2 regions of the Escherichia sp. TC-EC600-tetX4 genome follow, and region 1 is predicted to be linked to the other one. Evidence: predicted binding sites of a transcription regulator. Region 1 holds the regulator's gene; the other holds the start of a gene.

Region 1 (6,148 bases):
TGCGCTCGCCAACGAAACGTATTTTTTAACAATAAAAGCTATTAACTTTCTCTTCTTCTATGCATTAGAATCATCAAGTTTTGTAAATCAGACGCAGGCATGATAGACCTGCCTTTACAGAGGGACGCTCAGTGGCGCGGATAAACCGTATTTCGATCACGCTCTGTGCTTTACTTTTTACCACCCTGCCTTTAACGCCTATGGCCCATGCTTCAAAGCAAGCCAGGGAGAGTTCTGCTACCACTCATATCACCAAAAAAGCAGATAAAAAGAAAAGCACGGCAACCACCAAAAAGACCCAGAAAACAGCGAAAAAAGCCGCCAGTAAAAGTACGACCAAAAGCAAAACCGCTTCTTCCGTTAAAAAATCTTCCATTACCGCTTCTAAAAACGCCAAAACTCGCAGCAAACACGCCGTCAATAAAACGGCCTCAGCCAGCTTTACCGAAAAGTGTACCAAACGTAAGGGCTATAAATCGCATTGTGTGAAAGTCAAAAATGCCGCGTCAGGAACTCTTGCCGACGCGCACAAAGCGAAGGTGCAAAAAGCTACGAAAGTGGCAATGAATAAACTGATGCAGCAAATTGGTAAGCCATATCGTTGGGGTGGCAGCTCACCGCGTACCGGTTTTGATTGCAGCGGCCTGGTTTATTACGCTTATAAAGATTTGGTGAAAATTCGTATTCCGCGTACGGCGAATGAAATGTATCACCTGCGTGATGCAGCGCCAATCGAACGTAGTGAACTGAAAAACGGCGACCTGGTCTTTTTCCGTACTCAGGGACGCGGCACAGCCGATCATGTCGGCGTGTATGTCGGCAACGGCAAATTTATTCAGTCACCGCGCACAGGTCAGGAAATTCAAATCACTTCTCTCAGTGAAGACTACTGGCAGCGCCACTATGTTGGCGCTCGTCGGGTAATGACCCCAAAAACACTTCGCTAAAACTTTACCCTGTTGTTACGGCAACAGGGTAAGTTCATCTTTTGTCTCACCTTTTAATTTGCTACCCTATCCATACGCACAATAAGGCTATTGTACGTATGCAAATTAATAATAAAGGAGAGTAGCAATGTCATTCGAATTACCTGCACTACCATATGCTAAAGATGCTCTGGCACCGCACATTTCTGCGGAAACCATCGAGTATCACTACGGCAAGCACCATCAGACTTATGTCACTAACCTGAACAACCTGATTAAAGGTACCGCGTTTGAAGGTAAATCACTGGAAGAGATTATTCGCAGCTCTGAAGGTGGCGTATTCAACAACGCAGCTCAGGTCTGGAACCATACTTTCTACTGGAACTGCCTGGCACCGAACGCCGGTGGCGAACCGACTGGAAAAGTCGCTGAAGCTATCGCCGCATCTTTTGGCAGCTTTGCCGATTTCAAAGCGCAGTTTACTGATGCAGCGATCAAAAACTTTGGTTCTGGCTGGACCTGGCTGGTGAAAAACAGCGATGGCAAACTGGCTATCGTTTCAACCTCTAACGCGGGTACTCCGCTGACCACCGATGCGACTCCGCTGCTGACCGTTGATGTCTGGGAACACGCTTATTACATCGACTATCGCAATGCACGTCCTGGCTATCTGGAGCACTTCTGGGCGCTGGTGAACTGGGAATTCGTAGCGAAAAATCTCGCTGCATAATAACTGATGGCAAATGCAGCATTGCCTGAAGCGCTACGCTTATCAGGCCTACGCGGATCATCGATGTAGGTCGGATAAGGCACTCGCCGCATCCGGCAAGATAAATCGCACGTTGTCAGCAACTGTAACGCAGAAGGTTATCCTTCTGCGTTTTTGTTTAATTAGCTGTTAGCAACGCAAACTGTTTCAGGTTGTTTTCTGGCTGACATAAACACCAGCAATAATGCCAGTCCCGCGACAATCGCTCCCATCACCGGCACAAAGCTGTATCCCAGCCCAGCGGAAATTACCGCACCACCAGCAGCTGCTCCCAGCGCATTTCCAAGATTAAAGGCACCAATATTGACTGATGAAGACAGACCTGGCGCTTCACTGGCGACACGCATCACGCGCATCTGTAACGGCGGTACGACCGCAAAGGTTGCTGCGCCCCACACCACCATGCTAATAGCTGCGCCGAACTCATTGCGGGCCAGGAACGGGATTGCCAGCATAATCACCATCAACAACAACAAAAAGCCTTTCAACGTGCCGTTAACTGAACGATCTGCCAGTTTGCCGCCGAGATAGTTACCGATAGAGAATCCGACACCAATCAGCACCAGCATTGCCGTGACGAACACCGGTGTTGCGTGGGTAATACTTTGCAGTACCGGAGAGATATAGGTGTAGAGAGTAAACATTGCACCAGCTCCCAGTACCGTCGTCAGCAATGCAGACAGCACCTGCGGACGCATTAATACCGCCAGCTCTTTTTTCACTTCAGGTCGTGCCCCTGCACCACCTTTAGGTAATGAGAAGAACAGACTTACCATTGAAATCACTCCCAGCCCCGCCGTTGCCAGAAATGACATCCGCCAGCCGATGGTTTCACCCAACCAGGTCGCCGCCGGCACGCCACCGATATTTGCCAGGGTTAACCCCATAAACATAGTGGCAACTGCGCTGGCCTGTTTATGTTTTGGCACCACGCTTGCGGCCACGACTGAACCCAAACCAAAAAATGCTCCGTGATTCAGGCTGGTCAAAATGCGTGAAAGCATCAGGGTCATATAATCCGGCGCGATGGCGGAAAGTACGTTGCCGAGCGTGAAAATTGCCATCAGGAAAATCAACGCACTGCGGCGGGCACGATGAGAAAGTAGAAGCGTCATCAGCGGCGCGCCAACCATTACGCCAACTGCATAGGCACTGATTAACATTCCGGCAGCGGGAATCGAGACATCCACACCGCGCGCAATGACGGGCAACAAGCCCATTGGCGAGAACTCCGTTGTCCCGATACCAAACGCGCCAATCGCCAGCGCCAGCAACGGATAGTTAATTTTCATGCCTTATCTCCACCTCTTCGCGTCATTACGCGATATTCATTAAAGTGGCGAAAGCATGACAGCAATCACAAAAAAATGAAAATAACAAAAAGAGAAAACACTTTTGCCATTTTGCTAACAAACAGGAAGGAGATGCGAGGGAGAACGCGCTCCCTCGAGAGGAAATCAGTGCAGCGCGGCAGTCAAACCCACGGCTACGATCAAACCGAGGACGATAATCGTTGTTACCAGTGAAAATTTAAGGTCGGTGCTCATCAAGTTTTCTCCTTTTTTATTACCACACAAAAAGTGATATTACGCATTTTTACACACTGTGATGAAAAAATCTCCCGTCATTTATAATGATAAGTGTTTTTACCACTTCCCCTTTTCGTCAAGATCGGCCAAAATTCCACGCTTACACTATTTGCGTACTGGCCATTGACCCCTTCCTGACGCTCCGTGTCGTTTTTCCGGCGTACCGCAACACTTTTGTTGTGCGTAAGGTGTGTAAAGGCAAACGTTTACCTTGCGATTTTGCAGGAGCTGAAGTTAGGGTCTGGAGTGAAATGGAATGGCAACAATAAAAGATGTAGCGAAACGAGCAAACGTTTCCACTACAACTGTGTCACACGTGATCAACAAAACACGTTTCGTCGCTGAAGAAACGCGCAACGCCGTGTGGGCAGCGATTAAAGAATTACACTACTCCCCTAGCGCGGTGGCGCGTAGCCTGAAGGTTAACCACACCAAGTCTATCGGTTTGCTGGCGACCAGCAGCGAAGCGGCCTATTTTGCCGAGATCATTGAAGCAGTTGAAAAAAATTGCTTCCAGAAAGGTTACACCCTGATTCTGGGCAATGCGTGGAACAATCTTGAGAAACAGCGGGCTTATCTGTCGATGATGGCGCAAAAACGCGTCGATGGTCTGCTGGTGATGTGTTCTGAGTACCCAGAGCCGTTGCTGGCGATGCTGGAAGAGTATCGCCATATCCCAATGGTGGTCATGGACTGGGGTGAAGCAAAAGCTGACTTCACCGATGCGGTCATTGATAACGCGTTCGAAGGCGGCTACATGGCCGGGCGTTATCTGATTGAACGCGGTCACCGCGAAATCGGCGTCATCCCCGGCCCGCTGGAACGTAACACCGGCGCAGGCCGCCTTGCCGGTTTTATGAAGGCGATGGAAGAAGCGATGATCAAGGTGCCGGAAAGCTGGATTGTGCAGGGTGACTTTGAACCTGAATCCGGTTATCGCGCCATGCAGCAAATCCTGTCGCAGCCGCATCGCCCTACTGCCGTCTTCTGTGGTGGCGATATCATGGCAATGGGCGCACTTTGTGCTGCTGATGAAATGGGCCTGCGCGTCCCGCAGGATGTTTCGCTGATCGGTTATGATAACGTGCGCAACGCGCGCTATTTTACGCCGGCGCTGACCACGATCCATCAGCCAAAAGATTCGCTGGGTGAAACAGCGTTCAACATGCTGTTGGATCGTATCGTCAACAAACGTGAAGAACCGCAGTCTATTGAAGTGCATCCGCGCTTGATTGAACGCCGCTCCGTGGCTGACGGCCCGTTCCGCGACTATCGTCGTTAATCACCCGTTGCGGGAGTCTCTTCCGGCTCCCGCAGCCACTCCTTATTCAGCGTCTCACTATCGCCGAGATACTCAAGCAACCAGGTTAACGCAGGCGACATATCATTTTGCTGCCATGTCAGACAACATGCCGAATCCGGAAAGGGGTTTTCCAGTTCTAATGCTACCCACTTCCCCTCATTAAGCCACGGTTTGGCGAAATGTGTTGGCACCATCCCTATGCATAATCCTGCCGAGATACAGGTTGCCGATGATTCCCAGTCAGGCACGACAACTCTTTTTTGGTTATCCAGCAACCAGGTAATACGTTTAGGTAGCGTTCGCGAGGTGTCTTCGCGCACCAACGACGGCCAGTTGCGCAACGTATCATCGCTGAACGGGCCATCCATCAACGCCAGCGGGTGGTGACTGGCAACAACGCAACTCCAGCTTAGCATCCCCATATCCCGGAAGGCATAACGACCGCCTACCGGAATCGCGCGTGTTGCGCCAATCGCCAGTTCCACGCGCCCGTCGGAAAGCGCATCCCAGACACCGTTGAACACTTCCTGAAAGACAAGAAGTTCGACATCATCAAAATGGCGATAAAAATCAACGATCATCTGCCGTGTACGTTCTGGCCTGACAATATTATCCACTGCGATAGCTAACTGACCGCGCCAGCCGTTCGCTATCTGCTGACATTGCTGGCGGGTGATCTGCATTTTTTTGACAACAGAGCGCCCTTCTTTGAGAAACCACGCTCCAGCAGCGGTCAGCTCCACATCACGGTGCCGTCGTTCAAAGAGCGGCACCGCCAGCCACTCTTCCAGCTGACGCACGGTATAGCTGACCGCAGAAGGAACGCGATGCAGCTCCTGTGCCGCAGCGCTAAAACTACCATTACGCGCTACCGCATCAACAACTTCGAGTGAATATTCTGACCACATAGTCTGCCTGCAAAATTTTTGAAACCAGTCATCAAATATTACCGTTTCACAACACTAATTTCACTCCCTACACTTTGCGGCGGTGTTTAATTGAGAGATTTAGAGAATATACATGCAACCTGGGAAAAGATTTTTAGTCTGGCTGGCGGGTTTGAGCGTACTCGGTTTTCTGGCAACCGATATGTATCTGCCTGCTTTCGCCGCCATACAGGCCGACCTGCAAACGCCTGCGTCTGCTGTCAGTGCCAGCCTTAGTCTGTTCCTTGCCGGTTTTGCCGCAGCCCAGCTTCTGTGGGGGCCGCTCTCCGACCGTTATGGTCGTAAACCGGTATTATTAATCGGCCTGACAATTTTTGCGTTAGGTAGTCTGGGGATGCTGTGGGTAGAAAACGCCGCTACGCTGCTGGTATTGCGTTTTGTACAGGCTGTGGGTGTCTGCGCCGCGGCGGTTATCTGGCAAGCATTAGTGACAGATTATTATCCTTCACAGAAAGTTAACCGTATTTTTGCGGCCATCATGCCGCTGGTGGGTCTATCTCCGGCACTGGCTCCTCTGTTAGGAAGCTGGCTGCTGGTCCATTTTTCCTGGCAGGCGATTTTCGCCACCCTGTTTGCCATTACCGTGGTGCTGATTCTGCCTATTTTCTGGCTCA
Region 2 (6,148 bases), 2.2 Mb from region 1:
TTACATCGCGAACGACAAGATGTTGGGCGCTATCAACTTCCAGATTCAGTTTCTGGGCAAAGCCGATACCGTTCAGTTTACCGCGAATTTCACCACCTTTGCTCAGCCACTGTTCCAGCGCGCTACGCTCAAAGGAGATATGAACCACTTCCATATCATGCAGTTTTAACGGTTTTTGCAGCAGTAGAGTCAGAGTGGAAGCAGTAACGTTAACAGGAAGTTGATACTGCTGACGACGGCTGAAAATGCCGCCCAGACGAATTACCGTTAAGGCTGTTTTATCGCTTTGTTGCTGCTGGAGTTGCAGGTGACGTTGCACAATCGCGCCAAGGCGAGTCAACATCCCTTGCTGTTGCCAGGCGTGACCGGTCATCAATACATCAATTTGTTGTTGTATCAAATTCAGGCTTTGCGCGTCATACCACAGGCAATCTTTCAGCAAAATGAGATCTACCGGGGCAACAGCACTGCGACCGCTAAAAAAGGCGCTGGCCTGCAATAATCGGATCGCTTTTTTCCAGCGACGATCCGAGACATAAGGCGCATCCGGTAATTTATCCAGTTGCTGGCGCAGCATAAAAATCAGCTCAAATACATGATCGGGCAGCGTAATTTCACCAATCTCTTTCTGCCAGCGTTCATATTCTTCATCTGTGACCTGCAAGGCATCAGGAACCGGATTGTCGTTTTCATCCTGTTGACTGGTCAGCATGGAGCGGAAATTCGCTTTATCCTGCACTTTATCTAACCACAGACGAATCAGCATGCGGTCATATAACGCTTCCAGACTGCTGTCTGCTTCCGGCAGCTCGTTGGAGGCCGCCACCAGCAGACGCATCGGGATTTTTTCTACGTGTGCACCGTTGCGGAACTGGCGCTCGTTAATGGCGGTGAGCAAGGTATTAAGAATTGCCGGGCCCGCTTTCCAGATCTCATCCAGAAAGACAATTTCTGCTTCCGGCAGGTAACCGCTGGTTAAACGTTCATAGCGCCCTTCATCTTTTAGCGCCTGAATAGAAAGGGGACCAAAAACTTCTTCCGGCGTGGAGAAGCGGGTCATCAGATATTCAAACGCGCGGGCATTCTGAAAGGCGAATTTTAAGCGCCGGGCGATCAAACTTTTGGCAATACCTGGCGGGCCAAGGAGGAACACACTTTCACCACTTAATGCCGCTAATAAACACAAGCGGATGGCGTGGCTACGTTCATAAAGCCCCTTTTCCAACGAACTGCTCAGGCGGGAAATTCTTTCCGCTAATAAATGAGGGTGAGCCATAATGAAGTGGCGTCCTTTCGTCAAAAGTTCTGCGTAAATTGCGAGTATAGACGTTTCTTGCTGGTGGCTAAAATAGTCTCAAAGGGGGGGTATTTTTCTTTGAGCCAGGTTAATGTGGCCGCATTTAGGAGTACGATTTTGCCGTTAATCGTGCATACTGTGCGCTTTTTTGTGGGCCAAGGGACTAAGCACACATTTCATATTTCAACGAAAGACTAGTCTATGAGCACTGATAATAAGCAATCATTGCCCGCGATTACCCTCGCGGCGATTGGAGTTGTCTACGGCGATATTGGTACCAGCCCGTTATATACACTTCGTGAATGTTTGTCCGGCCAGTTTGGTTTTGGCGTTGAACGCGATGCCGTGTTTGGCTTTTTATCGCTGATCTTCTGGCTGCTAATCTTTGTGGTTTCCATTAAATATCTCACCTTCGTGATGCGGGCAGATAACGCCGGTGAGGGGGGGATCCTGACGTTGATGTCGCTTGCCGGGCGTAATACGTCGGCGCGAACCACATCAATGCTGGTGATTATGGGGCTAATCGGCGGCAGCTTTTTCTATGGTGAAGTCGTCATAACACCCGCTATTTCGGTGATGTCAGCCATTGAAGGTCTGGAAATCGTCGCCCCGCAGCTGGATACCTGGATAGTTCCCCTCTCAATTATCGTTCTCACTTTATTATTTATGATTCAAAAACATGGCACGGCTATGGTCGGTAAGCTGTTTGCGCCGATCATGCTGACCTGGTTTTTGATTCTGGCAGGACTGGGGTTACGTAGCATTATTGCTAACCCGGAAGTGCTGCATGCGCTGAATCCAATGTGGGCGGTGCATTTCTTCCTTGAATACAAAACGGTTTCTTTTATTGCATTAGGGGCAGTGGTGTTGTCGATTACGGGGGTCGAGGCGCTGTATGCTGATATGGGGCACTTTGGTAAGTTCCCTATTCGCCTGGCGTGGTTCACCGTCGTATTACCTTCCTTGACCCTTAATTACTTCGGTCAGGGAGCGCTGTTGTTAAAGAACCCGGAAGCGATTAAGAACCCGTTCTTCCTGTTGGCACCGGACTGGGCGCTGATCCCGCTGCTGATCATCGCCGCACTGGCGACGGTAATTGCCTCGCAGGCGGTTATCTCTGGCGTCTTCTCATTGACGCGTCAGGCGGTACGTCTGGGATATTTGTCGCCGATGCGCATTATTCACACCTCCGAAATGGAGTCAGGGCAAATCTATATTCCGTTTGTGAACTGGATGCTCTATGTCGCGGTCGTGATTGTGATTGTCAGCTTTGAGCACTCCAGCAACCTGGCGGCGGCGTACGGGATTGCGGTGACCGGAACCATGGTGCTGACGTCTATTCTCTCGACTACCGTGGCACGTCAGAACTGGCACTGGAATAAGTATTTTGTTGCGCTGATCCTGATTGCTTTCCTTTGTGTCGATATTCCATTGTTCACCGCTAACCTCGATAAACTGCTCTCCGGCGGCTGGTTGCCATTGAGCCTCGGTACTGTGATGTTTATCGTGATGACCACCTGGAAGAGCGAGCGTTTCCGCTTGCTGCGGCGGATGCATGAACATGGTAACTCTCTGGAAGCGATGATTGCTTCGCTGGAGAAATCACCGCCTGTTCGCGTGCCCGGGACCGCGGTGTATATGTCGCGTGCAATCAACGTCATTCCCTTTGCGCTGATGCATAACCTTAAACATAACAAGGTATTGTATGAGCGGGTGATTCTGTTAACTCTGCGCACCGAAGACGCTCCATATGTCCATAACGTCCGTCGGGTACAGATTGAACAACTGTCGCCCACTTTCTGGCGCGTGGTGGCAAGTTATGGTTGGCGAGAAACGCCAAACGTAGAAGAAGTTTTCCACCGCTGCGGTCTGGAAGGATTAAGTTGCCGGATGATGGAAACCTCCTTCTTTATGTCGCATGAGTCGTTGATCCTCGGCAAACGCCCGTGGTATTTGCGTCTGCGCGGCAAGCTGTACTTGCTGCTGCAACGTAATGCGCTGCGTGCACCAGATCAATTTGAAATCCCGCCAAACAGGGTTATCGAACTGGGTACTCAGGTCGAAATCTAACGCCAGACGCCTCCTTTCTTCATAAGGGGGCGTTTTTGTTTTCATGGTTAATCACCATGTAAAACGTTTCGAGGTTGATCACATTTCCGTAACGTCACGATGGTTTTCCCAACTCAGTCAGGATTAAACTGTGGGTCAGCGAAACGTTTCGCTGATGGAGAAAAAAATGAAAAAAGGCACCGTTCTTAATTCTGATATTTCATCGGTGATCTCCCGTCTGGGACATACCGATACGCTGGTGGTGTGTGATGCTGGTTTACCCATCCCCAAAAGTACAACGCGTATCGATATGGCATTAACCCAGGGTGTACCTTCTTTTATGCAGGTGCTGGGCGTCGTCACAAATGAAATGCAGGTCGAGGCGGCCATTATCGCGGAAGAGATCAAACACCATAATCCGCAACTCCACGAAACGTTGCTCACTCACCTTGAGCAGCTGCAAAAACACCAGGGAAATACCATTGAAATTCGTTACACCACGCATGAACAATTCAAACAACAAACCGCAGAAAGTCAGGCGGTAATTCGCAGCGGAGAATGTTCTCCGTATGCGAATATCATTCTCTGTGCTGGCGTGACGTTCTGAGGCCGTCATGGAAGCATTACTTCAGCTTAAAGGCATCGATAAAGCCTTCCCGGGCGTAAAAGCCCTCTCGGGCGCAGCGTTAAATGTCTATCCGGGCCGCGTGATGGCGCTGGTGGGCGAAAACGGCGCGGGTAAATCCACCATGATGAAAGTGCTTACTGGCATCTATACTCGCGATGCCGGTACGCTTTTATGGCTGGGGAAAGAAACGACATTTACCGGGCCAAAATCTTCCCAGGAAGCCGGGATTGGGATTATCCATCAGGAACTGAACCTGATCCCGCAGTTGACCATTGCCGAAAACATTTTCCTCGGTCGTGAGTTTGTTAATCGCTTTGGCAAAATTGACTGGAAAACCATGTATGCCGAAGCGGATAAATTGCTGGCTAAACTTAACCTGCGCTTTAAAAGCGACAAGCTGGTGGGCGATCTTTCCATCGGTGACCAGCAAATGGTTGAAATCGCCAAAGTGCTGAGCTTTGAGTCGAAAGTCATCATTATGGATGAACCGACCGATGCGCTGACCGATACCGAAACCGAATCCCTGTTCCGCGTCATCCGCGAGCTGAAATCGCAAGGCCGCGGTATTGTCTATATCTCCCACCGCATGAAAGAAATCTTCGAGATTTGCGATGACGTTACCGTTTTTCGTGATGGGCAATTTATTGCTGAGCGCGAAGTGGCATCACTGACCGAAGATTCGCTGATTGAGATGATGGTGGGTCGCAAGCTGGAAGATCAATATCCGCACCTGGACAAAGCGCCGGGAGATATCCGCCTGAAAGTCGATAATCTCTGCGGACCTGGCGTTAACGATGTCTCTTTTACTTTACGCAAAGGCGAAATTCTTGGCGTCTCTGGTTTGATGGGCGCAGGTCGTACCGAACTGATGAAAGTGCTCTACGGCGCACTACCGCGCACCAGCGGTTACGTCACCCTGGATGGGCATGAAGTCGTTACCCGTTCACCGCAGGATGGCCTGGCAAACGGCATTGTGTATATCTCCGAAGACCGTAAACGTGACGGTTTAGTGTTGGGCATGTCAGTAAAAGAGAACATGTCGCTGACAGCGCTGCGCTACTTCAGCCGCGCTGGCGGCAGTTTGAAGCATGCCGATGAACAGCAGGCTGTGAGTGATTTCATTCGTCTGTTTAATGTGAAAACTCCGTCGATGGAACAGGCAATTGGTCTGCTTTCCGGTGGCAATCAGCAAAAAGTGGCGATTGCCCGCGGTCTGATGACACGCCCCAAAGTGTTGATCCTTGATGAACCTACCCGTGGCGTAGATGTCGGCGCGAAAAAAGAGATCTATCAACTGATTAACCAGTTCAAAGCCGATGGCTTGAGCATCATTCTGGTGTCATCGGAGATGCCAGAAGTATTAGGCATGAGCGATCGCATCATCGTCATGCATGAAGGGCATCTCAGCGGGGAATTTACTCGTGAGCAGGCCACCCAGGAAGTGTTAATGGCTGCCGCTGTGGGCAAGCTTAATCGCGTGAATCAGGAGTAAAAAAATGACAACCCAGACTGTCTCTGGTCGCCGTTATTTCACGAAAGCGTGGCTGATGGAGCAGAAATCGCTTATCGCTCTGCTGGTGCTGATCGCGATTGTCTCGACGTTAAGCCCGAACTTTTTCACCATCAATAACTTATTCAATATTCTCCAGCAAACCTCAGTGAACGCCATTATGGCGGTCGGGATGACGCTGGTGATCCTGACGTCGGGCATCGACTTATCGGTAGGTTCTCTGTTGGCGCTGACCGGCGCAGTTGCTGCATCTATCGTCGGCATTGAAGTCAATGCGCTGGTGGCTGTCGCTGCTGCTCTCGCGTTAGGTGCCGCAATTGGTGCGGTAACCGGGGTGATTGTAGCGAAAGGTCGCGTCCAGGCGTTTATCGCTACGCTGGTTATGATGCTTTTACTGCGCGGCGTGACCATGGTTTATACCAACGGTAGCCCAGTGAATACCGGCTTTACTGAGAACGCCGATCTGTTTGGCTGGTTTGGTATTGGTCGTCCGCTGGGCGTACCGACGCCAGTCTGGATCATGGGGATTGTCTTCCTCGCGGCCTGGTACATGCTGCATCACACGCGTCTGGGGCGTTACATCTACGCGCTGGGCGGCAACGAAGCGGCAACGCGTCTTTCTGGTATCAACGTCAATAAAATCAAAATCATCGTCTATTCTCTT

The links. Region 1 encodes PurR, which represses purine synthesis genes. Its sites were predicted from a motif close to CANGCAAACGTTTGCNTG; they were not measured.
Region 2: rbsD (D-ribose pyranase) is a predicted target of PurR. The motif match lies at 3,504-3,521, and genes of this name have one in related genera.

What each region holds. Positions count from the first base shown of each region.
Region 1 is NZ_CP079924.1:2,138,692-2,144,839, reverse strand. It holds gene mepH (peptidoglycan DD-endopeptidase MepH) at 132-947, shown strand; gene sodB (superoxide dismutase [Fe]) at 1,075-1,656, shown strand; gene KXD89_RS10300 (MFS transporter) at 1,818-2,987, opposite strand; gene cydH (cytochrome bd-I accessory subunit CydH) at 3,153-3,242, opposite strand; gene purR (HTH-type transcriptional repressor PurR) at 3,541-4,566, shown strand; gene punR (DNA-binding transcriptional activator PunR) at 4,563-5,495, opposite strand; gene punC (purine nucleoside transporter PunC) at 5,608-6,148, shown strand, end outside.
Region 2 is NZ_CP079924.1:4,547,952-4,554,099, reverse strand. It holds gene ravA (ATPase RavA) at 1-1,276, opposite strand, end outside; gene kup (low affinity potassium transporter Kup) at 1,499-3,367, shown strand; gene rbsD (D-ribose pyranase) at 3,534-3,953, shown strand; gene rbsA (ribose ABC transporter ATP-binding protein RbsA) at 3,961-5,466, shown strand; gene rbsC (ribose ABC transporter permease) at 5,471-6,148, shown strand, end outside.